3 regions of the Arthrobacter sp. 10T413_2 genome follow, and region 2 is predicted to be linked to each of the others. Evidence: predicted binding sites of a transcription regulator. Region 2 holds the regulator's gene; each other region holds the start of a gene.

Region 1 (2,090 bases), on a different contig from region 2:
ATGGTGATCACACCATCCTTGCCGACCTTGCCGAACGCCTCGGCCAGGAGCTCGCCGACCTCGTCGCTCTGGGCGGAGATGGCGGCAACGTTGGCAACCTGGGTGCCTTCGACCGGGCGGGCGTTTTCCAGCAGGCGGGCAGCAACGGCCTCGACCGAAACCTCGATGCCACGCTTGATCTCGCCCGGGGCGGCGCCTGCCGCAACGTTGCGCAGGCCTTCCTTGACCAGGGCCTGGGCCAGCACGGTGGCGGTGGTGGTGCCGTCGCCGGCAACATCGTTGGTCTTGGTGGCGACCTCCTTGGCAAGCTGCGCGCCAAGGTTTTCGTAGGGGTCGTCCAGCTCGATTTCACGGGCGATGGTCACGCCATCGTTGGTGATCGTGGGAGCGCCCCACTTCTTGTCCAGCACGACATTGCGGCCGCGCGGGCCGAGCGTGACCTTGACGGTGTTGGCGAGCTTATCGATGCCGGCTTCAAGCGACCGGCGGGCAGCGTCGTTAAACGCAAGCTGCTTTGCCATGGTTTTGTCCTTTCAAGACAGAACCCCGCGCAACTGATCCGTTCATGGCGAAGGATCGGCTGCGCGGGGGACCAAGAGAGTTACTTTACGACGATCGCCAGAACGTCGCGGGCGGAGAGTACGAGGTACTCCGTGCCGCCGGTCTTGACTTCGGTTCCGCCGTACTTGGAGTAGATAACGACGTCGCCGACGGCAACGTCAACGGGAACGCGGTTGCCGTTGTCGTCAAAGCGGCCGGGGCCTACTGCAACAACTTCGCCTTCCTGCGGCTTCTCCTGTGCGGAGTCCGGGATGACCAGGCCTGAAGCCGTGGTCTGCTCGGCTTCGAGCGGGCGGACAACAATACGATCCTCAAGAGGCTTAATAGAGACCGACAAGGACCTCTCCTATTCGTCAGCAAATTCGTGGACTATGAAGCAGTGATGCCATGGCGTACAGACCGTCGTCGCGGTGCCGGCAGCAGCCTGGCTGTGAAGCTTCAGGTGTTAGCACCCTCCTAGGGAGAGTGCTAATGACGACTCTATGTAAATGGTTAGCACTCGGTCAAGGCGAGTGCCAGAAATTCATCTCGGGTGAACAGCTCCCCCGCGCGGGACATGCCCATTCTTTGCCGCGGCCAGCGGACACTTCGGCATCATGCTCTCTGCCCGCGACGAGCGAGGGGCATGTCCGGCGCATGCGGGCTGTCCGAGGGGACATGTCCAACGGATGCGGCTGCTCAGTCGGACATGCCCATCCTTTGCTGCAGCCAGCGGACACTTTGGCATCATGCTCTCTGCCCGCGCCAAGCGAGGGGCATGTCCATCCACCGGGTCAGCTGGGTCCACCGGGCCTTGCGCGTGCGCCTACTCGCCGGCGAGCTCCTCGAAGTCCACGTCTTCGCCTTCTTCGTCGTCGCGGTCACTGCCTTCGTCGTTCCGATGCCGGTACATCACCAGGGCTCCGGCGCCAGCCAGCAGGACGCCGGCGATGAGGAAGATGATGCCACCGAGCCTGGCCGCGGCATAGGTGTCGCGGATGGCCCGGGCCTCGTCCGTGGCGTCCTGCACGTTCTTGCCGCCGACGGAATAGACCGTCGCGTTGAAGGAATCGAGGAAGAAGATGATCACCAGCAGCGCGATGCACACGACGGCGATCACCGCTCCGGCGATGATCGCCGGCCGTGCGTAGCGGGCCAGTCCTTGCTGATGGCTATGGCGCACCCGCCCGTCGTCGTCGTCCCGCCCGTCCACGTCCTGCCCAGCGGCGTCTCGCCTGGCGTCGTCCTGCCCGTCCTTATTCTGCCCGGATGTTTCCTCTGACGTGCTGTCGCCTGTACCGCTGTCTTCCATGTCGTCAAGCCTAGTCCCCGCGGTCCGGTCGCAGCGTGCCCGCGGCGCTGAACTACGCTGGAAGGCATGACTGACGCACCGCAGGAACACATTGCCCCGATCCTCACGCCCGAGGGCTGGGAGCTGCTGGCGTCGCTGGGCCCGTACCGCGAGGACGAGGCCTTCCGCCTCACCGCGGCGCTGCGCAAGGCCGGCCACTCCCCCGAGCTGGTCTCGGCGGTGCTCACCCAGTCCCGGC
Region 2 (2,124 bases):
CCCGAAGGGGCCCGAACCGGACCACAGGGGCGCGGCAACGGCAGCGGCTGCCGCGGTTCCCGTTCCGTCGTGACGGATCCTCGTGGTCCCGCAGGCAACGCCCGGAGCGAATCCAATGCTAACAACGCGGCGACTCATATTAGACTGGTTAGCACTTAGGCATGTCGAGTGCTAACCCCTGTCCGGTCACAGACCGCCCCCGCAGCACGCGGGGACGCGAACCGAACGGTCCTGGGGCGGCACCGGCTGCGGGACCGTCGATTGGAGGTGGAGCGTGAGCGAACCACGCAAACTCGAAGTGCTGCGCGCCATCGTGGAGGACTACGTCCATTMCCGCGAGCCAGTCGGGTCCAAGGCGCTGGTTGAACGGCACCATCTTGGTGTCTCCAGTGCCACGATCCGCAATGACATGGCCGCACTGGAAGACGAAGGCCTCATCACGGCACCGCACACGAGTGCCGGCCGGATTCCCACAGACAAGGGCTACCGGCTCTTCGTCGACCAGATCTCGGCCGTCAAGCCGTTGTCTCCGGCCGAGCGCCGGGCCATTCAGGCGCTCCTGGAAGGATCAGAGGACCTCGACGACGTCCTCGACCGCACCGTGCGGCTCCTGTCGCAGCTGACTAACCAGGTCGCCGTCGTGCAGTACCCGCTGCTCAGCCGCGCCCGGGTGCGGCACATCGAATTCGTCTTGCTGGCGCCCCGGAAGGTCCTGGCGGTCCTGATCGCGGACACCGGGAAGGTGGAGCAGCGCGTGATCGACGTCGGTCAGGAGATTGCCGACGACGCACTGGCGGAGTTGCGCAGCCGTTTCCTGGCCAGCCTCTCCGGAACCCCGCTGAGCCTGATGCCGCAACTGCTGGCMGCCGTCGTGGMGAGCGGGCCGCCGGCGCGCCGCGGCGCAGCCCAGGCCCTGGCCCGCGGCCTCGAGGCCCTGGCCACGAGCAGCCGCGAGGAGCGTATGGTCATGGCCGGGACCGCCAACCTGGCCCGCTCCAACGTGGACTTCCCGCTCAGCATCKGCCCCGTGCTGGAGGCCCTCGAGGAGCAGGTGGTCATGTTGCGCCTGCTCAGCGAAATGGCCGAAGACCCGCGGGGTGTCACGGTCAGCATCGGACGGGAGAACCCGTACGACGGCCTCGCCGAGGCCTCGGTGGTGGCCACCGCCTACGGGCCGGACGCCACGGCCAAGGTCGGCGTCCTGGGGCCCACCCGGATGGACTATCCCACCACCATGGCCGCCGTCCGCGCGGTGGCCCGCTACCTTTCGAGGATCCTCGGGCCCTGACCGGCCCGKGACCGAACGCTACTTTTGCCCGACAGKCAGTGCCCCACAGGCAGAACAACAAGGAAGAGATACACACTTTGAGCAGCCACTATGACGTTCTTGGAGTCTCCCGCGAYGCAACGGGGGAGGAAATCAAGAAGGCCTACCGGAAACTGGCCCGGACCCTGCACCCTGACGTGAACCCGGGGGAGGACGCCTCGGACCGGTTCAAGGCGGTCACCCACGCCTACGAGGTCCTTTCCGATCCGCAGAAGCGCCGGGTCTATGACACCACCGGCAATGAGAACGGCACCGACAACGGCTTCGGCGGCGGMAGCTACTCCGGCCAGGGCTTCGCCTTCCAGGACATCTTCGAGACCTTCTTCGGCGCCGGCGGCGGCCAGGGCGGCCCGGCTTCCCGKATCCGCCGCGGCCAGGACGCGCTGATCAGCGTACGCATCGACCTCCGCGACGCCGTGTTCGGCGTCAACAAGAAGCTCGAAGTGGACACGGCCGTCATCTGCCCCACCTGCGAGGGCTCCTGCTGCCGCGAGGGCAGCCACCCGGTCCGCTGCGACATCTGTGGCGGCAGTGGCCAGGTCCAGCGCGCCGTGCGGTCCATCCTCGGCCAGGTCATGACGTCGGCTCCCTGCGGCTCCTGCGAGGGCTTCGGCACCGTCATCAAGGACCCCTGCAACGAGTGCAGCGGCCAGGGCCGGATCCGCAGCCGCCGTTCCCTGACCGTCAAGGTCCCGGCCGGCGTTGCCACCGGCACCCGCATCCAGCTGTCCGGCCAGGGCGAGGCGGGCCCCGCCGGCGGCCCGGCCGGTGACCTGTACGTGGAGATCCGGGTCAAC
Region 3 (2,090 bases), on a different contig from region 2:
CTGACGTTGCGGAGCAGGCTGCACGATGCAGAGGACGGACCAGTCATGGCGTMAAAAGACGAAATACGCTCCAGCCACAGGGCAAGGCGTGCGGCGCTCCCGTTGGACGCGCTCGATGCCGCAGCGGCAGGCATCGCCCGCCACGGGCTCGACTGGGCATCCGATCTGACCGGCGGCCKCCGGGGTACCTTCGCCGCGTATCTCGGCGTGGGCGCCGAACCGCCCACGCTGCCGCTGTTGTCCGCCTTGGTCGATGCCGGGCACCGGGTGCTCCTCCCCGTCTGCGAACCCGAGCTCGAACTCAGCTGGGTGTACTGGACTCCGGAATCCGGGTTTGTCCGCAGCCGGTTCGCCCCCATCCAGGAGCCTGTTGGCGAGCGCCACAGCACCGCGGTGACGCTGGACGCCACCGCAATCTTCCTGCCGGCCACTGCAGTGGATTTCTCGGGCAACCGCATCGGACAAGGCGGCGGCTACTACGACAAGTTCCTTGCCACCCTGGCCGCCCTGTCCTCCGCGTCCGGCTCGTCCGCGTCCGGCGGGGCGTCCGACGCCGTACCGCTGCCGACCGTCGCCGTCGTCTACGACACGGAGGTACTGCCCGCGGGCAGTATTCCCGCCGAGTCCTTCGACCGGAAGGTCGACGCGGCGCTGACACCGGTCGGCATCATCCGGCTCCGCTGATCGGGGGTCCTGCGGGGGTGATAGAATTAGCACTCAGGCACTGCGACTGCTAAGACGGAACCCGCCGACAGGTATATCGACAGATATATCGACCGGTCCCGACTCGACAGTACGGGACCTGCTCGTTTGTCCCAGAGGAGGATTTCCAGTGCCCACGTATGCATATGCCTGCAAGGACTGCAGCCACGCCTTCGAGATCGTGCAGTCGTTCAGCGACAACTCCCTGACGTCCTGCCCCGAGTGCCAAGGCACGCTGCGCAAGAAGTTCAACAGCGTCGGCGTTGTGTTCAAGGGCTCCGGCTTCTACCGGACCGATTCGCGCGACGCCAAGGGCAGCACGGTTGCCCCGGCCCCTGCTGCAGCGCCCGCAKCGGCGCCTGCCCCGGCCRCCGCCAGCTAGGTCCCGGGGCTGCCGTCAGCGCAGCCCTGGTGCACCGTTTCCGGATGGCACCGGCACCCGTCCGTGTAGCCTCACGCCGCCGTCCTGGAGCGTTGTTCGCGAAAGACACCGTTGCCGAGGCAGCACCGCGGGGCAGTCCCCCGTGCCGTGCAATCGCGCACTAATGCCGGCACGCCCCGGCCTACACAGTTCTTCCTGCCTCCCGTTATCCACATAAGCAGTTCCACGGCTCCCGCGAGCATGCCAGAGTCCGTAGCGTGGCGGCCATGGCACCTTCACTCAACCCGGCTTCCTGGCCGTCTTTCAGGGCCCCTTCGTTGCCGCCCCGGCCCGGGMCCGGCGTGATGCCCGCCAGTTGGGCACGCGCCGGGATCCGCTCCGGCGGCCAGCTTCCTYCTGCCGGCAGCTCCACCCGGAATCACCCCCGGCCCGGGAAGTCGCCCCGGCAGCGGTTGCCGCGCGGCAGGCCGCCGCGGCGCACCCTGAGCAACTGGTTGAACCGGTACCGCCGGCTACTTGCGGCGCTCATGTTGTGCATCGCCGCTGGCCTGACTGTTCAGCAATTAACTCCTGCGCCCGCCGACACCGTCACTGCGTTCGCAGCCGCAGCGGATCTTCCCGCCGGAAAGACCCTGGAACCCGGCGATGTCCGCATGATCAGCATCCCGCCYGGGCTAGTGCCGGCCGGCAGCCCGAGCGGCGAAAACGCGTTCGAGGGCAAACAGTTGGCCGCACCGCTGCGCCAGGGCCAGCTCCTCACCGACTCCCAGATCCTTGGCCCGGGCCTGCTGGCCGGAAGCCCACCCGGTTCCGCGGCCGTACCGCTCAGGATGGCGGATCCTGCGTCGATCCGGCTGCTCTCCCCCGGACAACTCGTCAACGTGGTGCTCACCGTCGGCAGCGGCTTCGAACAAGCCGCTGAAGGCCAAATCCTGGCCCAAGCCGTCCCTGTACTTTGGACCTCCGTGCAGGGCGGCAAGACGGGCCAGTGGTTACCCACTTACCC

Evidence for each region. Region 2 encodes HrcA, which represses chaperone genes, less so after heat shock. Its sites were predicted from a motif close to TTNGCACTCGNNNNNNNCGAGTGCNAA; they were not measured.
Region 1: a site for HrcA is predicted at 1,054-1,080, ahead of groES (co-chaperone GroES). Genes of this name have one in related genera too.
Region 3: a site for HrcA is predicted at 711-737, ahead of AC1DBQ_RS20845 (FmdB family zinc ribbon protein). Genes of this name have one in related genera too.

What each region holds. Positions count from the first base shown of each region.
Region 1 covers NZ_JBFTHK010000071.1:15,944-18,033, reverse strand. The annotation lists gene groL (chaperonin GroEL) at 1-521, opposite strand, end outside; gene groES (co-chaperone GroES) at 602-898, opposite strand; gene AC1DBQ_RS12780 (hypothetical protein) at 1,367-1,852, opposite strand; gene AC1DBQ_RS12775 (class I SAM-dependent methyltransferase) at 1,919-2,090, shown strand, end outside.
Region 2 covers NZ_JBFTHK010000202.1:2,357-4,480, reverse strand. The annotation lists gene hrcA (heat-inducible transcriptional repressor HrcA) at 275-1,288, shown strand; gene dnaJ (molecular chaperone DnaJ) at 1,366-2,124, shown strand, end outside.
Region 3 covers NZ_JBFTHK010000219.1:3-2,092, reverse strand. The annotation lists gene AC1DBQ_RS20850 (5-formyltetrahydrofolate cyclo-ligase) at 46-684, shown strand; gene AC1DBQ_RS20845 (FmdB family zinc ribbon protein) at 833-1,084, shown strand; partial or broken gene AC1DBQ_RS20840 (SAF domain-containing protein) at 1,579-2,090, shown strand, end outside.